DNA from 3 places in the Streptomyces sp. NPDC085460 genome. Region 3 is predicted to be linked to each of the others. Evidence: riboswitches for the same ligand, from Rfam matches in the RefSeq annotation. Region 3 holds a riboswitch; each other region holds the start of a gene.
The links. A riboswitch is a leader RNA that binds a small molecule or an ion and turns the genes downstream of it on or off. The one in region 3 is predicted to bind cyclic di-AMP.
Positions count from the first base shown of each region.

Region 1: another riboswitch for cyclic di-AMP. It lies ahead of ACIGHB_RS13210 (C40 family peptidase); the one in region 3 lies ahead of ACIGHB_RS20275 (transglycosylase SLT domain-containing protein).
Region 2: another riboswitch for cyclic di-AMP. It lies ahead of ACIGHB_RS11045 (peptidoglycan DD-metalloendopeptidase family protein); the one in region 3 lies ahead of ACIGHB_RS20275 (transglycosylase SLT domain-containing protein).

Region 1 is NZ_JBITTO010000004.1:467,806-471,274, reverse strand. Features, by position in the region: gene ACIGHB_RS13225 (8-amino-7-oxononanoate synthase) at 1-211, shown strand, start outside; gene ACIGHB_RS13220 (ATP-binding protein) at 425-862, shown strand; gene ACIGHB_RS13215 (cytidine deaminase) at 965-1,408, opposite strand; gene ACIGHB_RS13210 (C40 family peptidase) at 1,540-2,016, opposite strand; cyclic di-AMP (ydaO/yuaA leader) riboswitch at 2,020-2,226, opposite strand; gene ACIGHB_RS13205 (hypothetical protein) at 2,541-2,846, opposite strand; gene ACIGHB_RS13200 (ATP-dependent Clp protease proteolytic subunit) at 2,854-3,469, opposite strand, start outside.
Region 2 is NZ_JBITTO010000003.1:688,324-691,792, forward strand. Features, by position in the region: gene ACIGHB_RS11040 (PP2C family protein-serine/threonine phosphatase) at 1-849, shown strand, start outside; cyclic di-AMP (ydaO/yuaA leader) riboswitch at 1,076-1,227, shown strand; gene ACIGHB_RS11045 (peptidoglycan DD-metalloendopeptidase family protein) at 1,239-2,453, shown strand; gene ACIGHB_RS11050 (aldo/keto reductase) at 2,525-3,469, shown strand, end outside.
Region 3 is NZ_JBITTO010000007.1:314,798-318,266, reverse strand. Features, by position in the region: gene ACIGHB_RS20280 (phosphoribosyltransferase family protein) at 1-1,214, shown strand, start outside; gene ACIGHB_RS20275 (transglycosylase SLT domain-containing protein) at 1,264-2,163, opposite strand; cyclic di-AMP (ydaO/yuaA leader) riboswitch at 2,168-2,353, opposite strand; gene ACIGHB_RS20270 (hypothetical protein) at 2,831-3,430, shown strand; gene ACIGHB_RS20265 (phosphocholine-specific phospholipase C) at 3,447-3,469, opposite strand, start outside.

The sequences.
Region 1 (3,469 bases), on a different contig from region 3:
GGTGTCGGTCCGTGCACCGGGGCCGGAGGAGGCGCTGGGGTGGGCGGCCGACTGCCGTGAACACGGCCTGTCCGTGGGGTGCTTCCGACCGCCGTCGGTGCCCGACGGGATCTCGCGGCTGCGCCTGACGGCCCGCGCCGACCTCACGGACGCGCAGATCGAGCAGGCGGTCGCGACCATCGTGCGGACCGCGCCGGCCGGAGCGCGCTGACCCGGGTGCCGTGCCCCGGCCGTGTCCGGTGTCCTGGCGGCGGGCTCGGTCGGTCCGGCCCAAGGGCGGCTCCGTGGCCGAGAGTTCACCGCTTCGGGCGACGTAACGGGGCATATCTTGGGAGAACGCCCCACCCCGGCCCGGGTTCGGTGACAGGCTGACGCCGAGTGCGATCCGGGGCGACGGCCCCGGCGGGAAAGGGACGACGTCGCCATGGCAGATCACCAGGAAGCATCCGTCACGCTGCCGAGCGATCCCGCCGCGGTCGCCACGGCGCGGAGGTTCGTGGCGGACGTGCTCGGCCGCTGGGGGCTGGATGACCTGGGAGATCCGGCGGACTCGATCCGGCTGATGGTCTCGGAGCTCGCGACCAACGCGGTGCAGCACACTTTTGGGCAGTCGCCCACCTTCACCGTCGAGCTGCGGCTCGACCGCGAGGAGGTGCTGAGGGTCGGCGTGACCGACAGCCACCCGCGGTTTCCGCGACGGCTGCCTGCAGCCGTCCAGCAGGACAATGGGCGGGGCATGGCGATCATCCGGGTCCTGGCGGCGGAGGCCGGTGGCCGGCTCTCGGTCACGCCGACCGCCGAGGGCGGGAAGACCGTGTGGATCACGCTGCCGTGGGCCGCGGCCGCCGTCCCCGCCTGCTGAACGGTCTGTCACTTCCGCCCAGGCGCCCCGCGCTTCCGCCCGACGGTCCGAGGCTCCCGCCCGACGGTCCGAGGCTCCCGCGTCACGGTCCGACGCCTCCGCTCATTCGGAGTGCATCTTGGTGGAGGGCCACACGCCGCCGGCGAAGTGAGGGGCCCAGTAGTACGGGTTGACCTCGATGAGCTTGCGGGAGAGCCAGCGGGCCGGGTCCTCGGGGTCGGGTACGCCGACCTCGACGTCGGGGCCCCAGAGCGCGAGCCGCTCCTGGCAGATGCCGCACGGGGGCAGGATGACGTAGCGGCCGTCCTCCGGGTCGCGGAAGACGCAGACGGAGGCGGTCACCCGGCGGTCGAGGGTGTACGCCTGGCAGTACGCTCCGGTCTCCTGGCACAGGGTGACGCTGCCGTGGATGTTGTCGAAGCCGACGCTCGTCAGGATGCGGCCGTCGTCGAGGCGGACGGCGGCGGCTCCGCCGGCCTCGTCGGCGGGCCAGCGGCGGTCCAGTTGAGCGACCGCGGCGTCGACGAGAGCTTGATCAAGTGCCATCGCCGCATCCTAGGCAAGGACTGGGTAGATGCCTAGGGCAGCCCGCGGTGGGGCGGGGACGTGCTCGGCGCCCGCGGTGCGGGGTGCGGCGGCGCCACCGCACCTCGGGGACGACCGCGGGCGCCGGTGGGTCAGCGCACGCGCCCGTAGTAGACCTTCGAGGACCAGATCTTGTCGAGCTTCACCCAGGAGCCGGTCTTGGGCGAATGCCAGATCTTGCCGCCGCCGGCGTAGATCCCGACGTGATAGACCCGGCCGCCCGAGTGGAAGAAGACGAGGTCCCCCTTCTGCCGGCTGGAGGCGGAGATGTGCCGGGTCTTGTTGTACTGCTGCTGCGCGGTGCGGGGCAGCGACTTGCCCGCCTTCTTGTACGCGTAGAGCGTGAGCCCGGAGCAGTCGAAGCGGGTGGGTCCCGTCGAGCCGTACCGGTAGGGCGCGCCCTTCTTCGAGGCTGCGACGCCCAGTGCCTTCGTCGCGTGGGAGGTGGCTGCCTGGGCCTCGGGTGCCGCTCCGGGTGCGAGGAGCGTGCCGCCGACGGCGGCGAGGGTGAGAGCCGAGACGGCTCCCGCCCGGGACAGCAGGGACGGGACATGCATCTGCGCAGTCATGCGCAACCCTTCGTCAGCCGCCTGTGAAGGATGACCTGTCGGGTTCGGGCAGGCGAAGATGCCCGGCCGCGGCTGCGGCTTCACCCCAAGGGACGGCCGCGCTGGGGAATCAGCGCGGTCGACCCGTACTGCTCGGGTCCTCCACTCCTGCCGAACCAATCCTGTCGACCAGACGTCCGGGACAGCGGCAGGACTCGGCGTCCGCCCGGACCGCCCCGCCTGGGTGGCGGGGGCTTGTCGTCGTCGAGGATCTTGACCCACAGGTCGGGCGAAAACCGAGTGGAAACGGCGTTATGTGAGGCTCCTCACGACTGATCCATACGGGTGGACAAGTGGGTTTCGTGATCGTCGTAGGTTTGGCCGACGAGCCCCGTACCAGCGTCGGAATGTCCCATTCCGCCAAATGCGTACACCTGTTGCGCAACTTGCCCGCTTCACCTGTCGATCCCGCGACTACGCCGAACGGGGGATCGATTCTGCGTCCCGTGTCGGCCGTCCGGGGCTCGACACGACACGTCGGAATGTCAACTCGCGCGTGTTTCGGGCACGGTGACGCGCGCCGCCCGCCGCTCGCCGTCCAACACCCGCAGCGCGCAGGCCAATGTCTCGGCGTGGACCTCGCTCTCGCCCCGCATATGCATGAGTGTCAGAGCGTCGCGAAGCGCGTCGACCCGGCCGGCCAGCGCTTGAGCGGCGCGCAGGGCTCCATAGGTATGCGTCGTCCTGGATGGATTGATCTTCCCCAGGAGGTCGACGACTTCGAGGTACGCGTCGATGAACTGCCCCTCGGCGCGCGTCAGGGCGGGCAGCGGCGGAAGCTCCGGGACCATCGCGGACTCACCGGGCGGTCGGGTCGGAGGCGGCCCGGCGGTCGCTGACGATGTGGTCGACCAGGCCGTACGCCAGTGCGGCGGGCGCGTCGAGGACGGTCGGGCGGTCGGTGTCGGCGGCGACCCGCTCCTCGTCGTGGGCGGTGTAGGCGGCGAGCAGTCGCGTCATGACACCGCGCAGCCGGTCCAGTTCGCTCGCCTGGAGGTCCAGGTCGGACGGCTGGCCGGTGAACGGCTCGTCCAGTACGGGCTGGCGCAGGGTGATCCGGGCGCCGGGCAGCATCATCCGCTTGCCGGGCGCGCCCGCGGCGAGGAGCACCGCCGCCGTGGAGCCGGCCTGGCCGAGGCAGGTCGTCTCCACGTCGCTCGCCAGGCTCCGCATCGTGTCGTGGATCGCGGTCATCGCGGTCATGGAGCCGCCGGGGGAGTTGAGGTACAGCGCGATGTCCCGCCCGGGCTCGGCGTGGTCGAGGTGCAGCAGCTGGGCGATGACATCGGTCGCGGCGACGTCGTCGACCGGCGTGCCGAGGAAGACGACCCGGTTCTCCAGGAGCTTCGCGTACGGGTCGAGGGTCCGGGTGCCGTAAGAGGTCCGCTCCGAGAACTCCGGCAGCACATGGCGT
Region 2 (3,469 bases), on a different contig from region 3:
ATGCTGATCAACCTGGTGGTGCGGCGCAGCGGGGAGCGGCTGGCGTCGGCGCGGGTGATCGCGGAGGCGGCGCAGCGGGCGGTGCTGCCCATGCCGGCGGAACGGATCGCGGGGCTCCAGTGCGCGGCCCGGTACGAGGCGGCGCAGGCGGACGCGTTCATCGGCGGCGATCTGTTCGCGGTGCAGGACACCCCGCACGGGGTGCGGCTCGTGGTCGGGGACGTGCGGGGCAAGGGGATGGACGCGGTGGAGGCGGTGGCCGTCGTCATCGGCGCCTTCCGGGAGGCGGCCGAGCAGGAGGCGGCGCTGGAGGGGGTGGCGCAGCGGCTCGAACGGGCGCTCACGCGGGAGGGGACCCGGCGCGAAGGGCTCGACGCCTTCGAGGGGTTCACGACGGCTGTGCTCGCGGAGGTCCGGCACGAGGGGGGCGGAGTCCGTGTGGTGAACCGGGGGCATCCGCCTCCGCTGCTGCTGTACGGGGACGGGCGTCTGGAGACGGTCGAGCCGGCCGAGGCGGCGCTGCCCCTGGGGATGGGGGAGTTGGCGGTCTGGCCGGACCGGGCCGACGAGCGGCCGTACCCGCCGGGCGCGACGCTGCTCTTCTACACGGACGGGCTGTCGGAGGCGCGGGACGCGTACGGCGTCTTCTACGATCCGGCGGCCCGGCTCGCGGGGGCGGTCTTCCCGGGGCCCGAGGAGCTGCTCGACGCGCTCGTGGACGACGTGCGGCGGCACACCGGAGGCGGTTCGACGGACGACATGGCGCTGCTCGCGGTGAGCCGTCCGGCGGCGGGGGCGCCCGAGCGGAGGCGGACGATGCCGGTGGTGCCGCCCGAGCCCGCGCGCTGAGCGGAGCCGCTGTCACCGTGCGTGCTCGCGAGGTGTCACAGCGATAACAATTGACACAACGTCAGATTCCGAGGGTTTGGCCGGGCCTCGCTGAACGGGGGTCAACTCGGGCGAATCCCTGCCAATTCAATGAATGATCAAGAGGAACGGCTTGGAATAGGGCCGCCGTGTCTATTAACGTTCGATAACGCAGCGCGGTCGTCCCAGCCGTCGCAAGAGACGGCTCCGTGCGCACACGCCGAATCCCGAAAGGGAACCGGGGAACCATCCCTTGGGGTGAATCGGGCCCCTCGCACACCCCCCGTGCGAAAACGCCCGTAGGAGACCTTCCTGCTCCGAACCCGTCAGCTAACCCGGTAGGCGAGAAGGAAGGAAAGGAGCGCGCCTCCGTGGCGTCCAACACCCCCGTACCCGGTGCCCCCTTCGAGCCCTTCGGCGGCCCGGGTGCCGTCGGAGCGGACGACCCGGCCGGCACAGTGCCGGGCGCGTACGACCCCCCCTCCTTCACCCCCGCGCCCGGGGAGTGGAACCCGACCGAGGGCTCCCTGCGCGCCGAGAGCCGCGCGGGCGGCCGGCACCGGGTCGTGAAGCAGCGCTCCAACTTCGCCCGCTCCTCCACCGTCCTCGGCGTCGGCGTCATCGCCGCCGTCGGCGCGGGCGGCCTCGCCACCGCGCAGGAGAAGCCCCCGGTCGCGATCTCCCTCCCGGACCTCCCCGACCTCGGCCTGCCGGACGCCCACGACCTGCCCGGCGTCGGCGCCCTGCTGCCCGGCGGCGACGAGGAGCCGGCCCCCGCCCCGGTCGAGGACACCCTGGTGGCCGCCGCGGGCGGCACGGCCACGAAGCCGCTCACCTCGATCACGTACAACGCCCCGGCCGACACCGCCGCCGGCACCGAGGCCGGGGAGCGCACCGCCTCCGCCTCCGACGCGGGCGAGGCCCTGCGCGCCCGCATCCTCCAGCAGGCCGAACAGCAGCAGCAGGCCGCCGTCGACGCCGAGAAGCTGGCCGCCGAGAAGGCCGCCGCCGAGAAGGCCGCCGCGGACGCCAAGGCCAAGGCGGAAGCCGCCGAGAAGGCCGAGGCCGAGGCGAAGGCCCGGGCGGAGGCCAAGGCGGAGGCGGAGCGGATCGCGAAGGAGAAGGCCGAGGCCGAGCGGATCGCCGCCGAGAAGGCCGAGGCCGAGCGGCTCGCCAAGCTGGCCGCCAGCTACTCCATGCCGCTCTCCTCGTACACCCTGACCTCCACCTACATGCAGTCCGGTTCGATGTGGTCCTCCGGCTACCACACGGGCCTCGACTTCGCCGCCCCCACCGGCACCCCGCTCAAGGCGGTGCACGGCGGCACCATCACCTCGGCCGGCTGGTCCGGCTCGTACGGCTACCGGATCGTCCTCCAGCTGGAGGACGGCACCGAGGTCTGGTACTGCCACCTCTCCTCCATGACCGTCGCCGCCGGCCAGACCGTCACCACCGGCGAGACCATCGGCCGCGTCGGCGCCACCGGCAACGTCACCGGGCCCCACCTCCACATGGAGGTCCACACCCCGGACGGCTCGGGCATCGACCCGGCCGAGTGGCTGCGGTCCAAGGGCCTGACGGTCTGAGCCCGCCTTCCGGTCGGGGTTCAGGCTCCCCTATCGGAATACGCCCGGCGGTGCACGGAGTTGATGTCCGTATGACGTCACCTCTGCGCCCGCTGGGCACCTCCGACCTGCATGTCTTCCCGCTCGCCCTCGGGGGCAACGTCTTCGGCTGGAGCGCCGACGAGGAGCGGTCGTTCGGCGTCCTCGACGCCTACGCGGCGGCCGGCGGCAACTTCGTGGATACCGCCGATGTCTATTCGGAGTGGGTCGAGGGCAACGAGGGCGGCGAGTCCGAATCGATCATCGGCCGCTGGCTGGCCGCCCGGGGCAACCGCTCCGACATCGTCGTCGCCACCAAGGTCGGCGCCCACTCCCGCCTCAAGGGCCTCTCCGCCCCCACCATCAAGGCCGGCGCGGAGGAGTCCCTGCGCCGCCTCGGCACCGACTACATCGACCTCTACTACACGCACTTCGACGACGAGTCGGTGCCGGTGGAGGAGATCGTCACCGCCCTCGACCAGCTCGTGAAGGACGGCAAGGTGCGGGCCGTCGCCGCGTCCAACATCTCCCCGGAGCGGCTGCGCGCCTCCCTCGACTTCGCCGAGGCCGAGGGACTCGCCCGCTACGTGGCGCTCCAGCCCGAGTACAACCTCGTCGCGCGGGAGAAGTACGAGGGCCCGCTCCTCGACACCGCCGCCGCCACCGGCCTGGCCGCCGTCCCGTACTACGGCCTCGCCGCCGGCTTCCTCACCGGCAAGTACCGGCCCGGCCGGACCGTCGAGAGCGTCCGCGCCCGGGGCGCCTCCGCGCTCGCCGAGACCGCGCGCGGGCAGGCCGTCCTCGCCGCGCTCGACGAGGTCGCGGAGGCCCACGGCGCCGAGCCGGCGACCGTCGCCCTCGCCTGGCTCGCCTCCCGCCCCACCGTCGCCGCGCCGATCGCCTCGGCCCGCACGGTCGAGCAGGTCCCCGCCCTGGTCGCGGCCGCCGCCCTGACCCTGACGGCGGAGGAAACGGCCCGCCTGACGGCCGCCTCCGAG
Region 3 (3,469 bases):
GCCTGCCGCGCGGCGGGGTTCCGGTGGCGGGCGAGGTCGCGGAGGCCCTCGACGCGCCCCTGGACGTCTGTCTCGTCCGGAAGCTGGGCGTGCCGAGCCGTCCCGAGCTGGCCATGGGGGCGATCGGGGAGGGCGGGGTACGCGTCGTCAACGAGGACATCGTCCGGGACGCGCGGGTCACCGCGCGTGACCTGGAGGCGGTGGAGGAGCGGGAGCGGGCGGTGCTCGCCGACCGCGCGCGGACGTACCGGGGCAGCCGGCGGCCCGTGCCCCTGGAGGGGCGGACCGTGGTGGTCGTCGACGACGGGCTCGCCACCGGCGCGACCGCGCTCGCCGCCTGCCGGGCGGTCCGGGCCGGGGGCGCGGCGCGGATCGTGCTCGCCGTGCCCGTGGCGCCGTACGGCTGGACGGCGAGGCTCGGGGGCGAGGCGGACGAGACGGTCGCCGTGCACACTCCCCAGGGGTTCGCCGCCGTCGGGCAGTTCTACCGGGACTTCGACCAGACGCCGGACGCCGAGGTGGTGGCCCGGCTCGACCGGAGCCGGGCGGCGCGCGGCCCGGTGGTCCGGCACACCGCCGTGCGGATCCCGGGCGAGGGCCCGGAGCTGCCGGGCGATCTGGCGCTGCCCGACGGGGCCGCCGGGCTGGTGCTCTTCGCGCACGGCAGCGGCAGCGGGCGGCACAGTCCCCGGAACCGGGCGGTGGCCGCCGCCCTGAACCGGGCGGGGCTCGGCACGCTCCTCTTCGACCTGCTCACCGAGACCGAGGCGGCCGACCGGTCGCGGGTCTTCGACACCCCGCTCCTCGCCGGACGGCTGGCCCGGGCCTCCGCCTGGACGGCGGCGCGGCCCGAGGCCGAGGCTCTGCCCCGGGGCTACTTCGGCGCGAGCACGGGCGCGGCGGCCGCGCTGTGGGCGGCGGCGGCACCGGGGGACGACGTGGCCGCCGTGGTGTCCCGGGGCGGCCGGCCCGACCTCGCGGAGGAGCGGCTCGCCGCCGTCCGGGCGCCGACGCTGCTGATCGTCGGCGGGAGCGACGAGCTCGTCCTGGACCTCAACCGGCGGGCCGAGGCGCTGCTGCACTGCGAGAGCCGGATCGAGGTCGTGCCGGGCGCCGGCCACCTCTTCGAGGAGCCCGGGGCCCTGGAGGAGGTGGCGGCACTGGCGGCCGCCTGGTTCACCGGCCGCTTCGGAGCGGAGGCGGCGGGACGGTGAACGGCCCCGCGGCCGGCGCCGGACGGTGAACGGTGAACGGCGGGGCCGATCAGTAGGGGCCGTTGACGTTGTCGATCGAGCCGTACCGGTCGGCCGCGTAGTTGCAGGCGGCGGTGATGTTGGCGACGGGGTCGTACGGGTCGAGCGAGGTGCCCGGCACGTGGTACGCCGCGAAGGTCGGGTCGATGACCTGGAGCAGGCCCTTGGAGGGCGTGCCCTTGGCGGCGTTCGAGTCCCAGAGGTTGACGGCGCGGGGGTTGCCGGAGGACTCGCGCATGACGTTGCGGAGGATGCCGTCGTACGAGCCGGGGATGCCGTAGCGGGCCATGACGTCCAGCGACTCGCGGATCCAGCCGTCGAGGTTCTCGGCGTACTGGGCGGCGGCGGGCGCGGCCTTGGCGGCGGCCGGCTGGGCCTTGGCCTGGACGGCCGGGGCCGCCGCGCGGGCGGAGGAGCGGCTCGCCCGTTCGGCCGAACCGGCCGAGGCGGGCTTGGCGCCGGCCTTGGAGGCGGTCTTGGCGGCGCTCTTGCCGGCCGCCCGCTCCGGGGCGGGGGCGGCCTCGGCGGAATGCCGACGAATCGTCAGTTCGAGACCAGGGTGAATGAGTGACGGATTGTCACCCACGGCCGTCCTGTTCGCCTGGTAAAGCGACTTCCAGCCGCCCTGAATTCCCTTTCGGTGGGCGATCAGGGAAAGCGAGTCGCCCTTCACGACGGTGTACGCCCGAGTGGCGGCGGGCGCGGCGGGTACCTGCGCGGGCGCGGCGGCCCGTACGGCCGGGGCGGCGACGGAGGCGGCCGGGGCGGCCGGCTGCGCGACGGGCTGGGCGCCGGCCGTGGCGGGCACGACCAGGGGCAGGGCCAGGGCGACTCCACCGGTTCCCGCGAAGGCGAGACCTCGGGAGACGGGACGGCGTCGGGGGCGGCGGTGCTTGCCGTGAGCGGCCATGACGGTTTCCTCTCCGGCGCCTGCGAGGTGAGCTGTCGGGTTCGGACGGGAGGTGTCCGGCCGCGCGCACGCGGCTTCACCCCGAGCCGCTCCGGCTGGCCGGACCGGCGGTGTGGTGGGTCCCCCGCTCCTGCCGTCGGGTGAAATGGGAGGTCTTTCAGGCGGTGGCAGGATTCGGCGATCCGCCTGAGTGGAGGTGACCGTAGGCGAGAAATGCGGCGGGAAACAAGACGCGAATACGCGGGAAAAGCGGAGGTAAAGATCGACGAGTCGGAATGCAAGATCGAGCGCGCCGGGTGCCGGTTCGGAATCCCTTGCCCCGCACGGCTCGTGAGAGGGGTTGCCCCGATGGCGGCGCCGGAAAAGTGAGTCGCGTCACTGGGTGCGTAATGCCCGAATAGGGCGCCTTGTTCTGTTCGCGGAATTGTGCGCGGTAATGCTCCTGGTGCGTCGTGACGGGCGACACGCGAGCTGCGGTTCATAAGTGGCAAACCCGACATTCGGCGCTAATGATGTGGGAATGCCGCTTCCCGCTCCGTCGCGCCCCGCCCGGCCGGCCACCGCCCCCGCCCCCGACGCCCTCGACCTCGCCCCCGAGGCCCTCGACCTCGCCCCCGAGGCCCTCGACCTCGCCCCCGACGCCCTCGACCTCGACGCCCTCGACGCCCTGGCCCCCGGTGTCCTCGACCTCGACGCCCTCGATCGTGAGGCGGCCCGGCTCTACGAGAGCGCCGCATGGGAGCGGCTGCTCGCGCCCGCCCCGGTCCGGCCGGAGCCCGCCCCCGAGGCGTGGCGGGGCCTCCTCTCCGTCCCCGTCGAGCGGCTCGTCGCCGACGCGCTCGACGCCCTCGACGCGCTGCCGCCGGCCCCGCCCGCCGAGCGCCCCCTGCCCGGCCGGATCGGGGCGGCGCTGCCGGACCGGCTGCACGTGTGGCGGCGGATCGGCCGCCCCGACGTACTCCCCTCCGTCCACCTGGCGTACGCGCGCCGGGTCCTGACCGAGTGGGGCTGGCAGAACACCCCGTACAAGCTGCGCGACGCGCGCGGTGCCCGGTGTCTCTGCGGCGCCATGCTCGCCGCCCACCGGCTGGGCCACGGCAGCGCGTCCACCATGAACGAGGCCGGCGCCTGGGTCATGACCGAGCTGCGGTCCCGGGGGTGGCACGGCCTGATCGGCCCCTGGAACCGCGCGCCGGGCCGCACCGCGGAGGACGCGCTCGCCCTCGTCGACGCCACGATCCGGCGCGCGGCCCTGGCCGGGAGGTGAGGGCCGCGCGGGACGTTCAGCCGGTGACGCTGGGCGCGC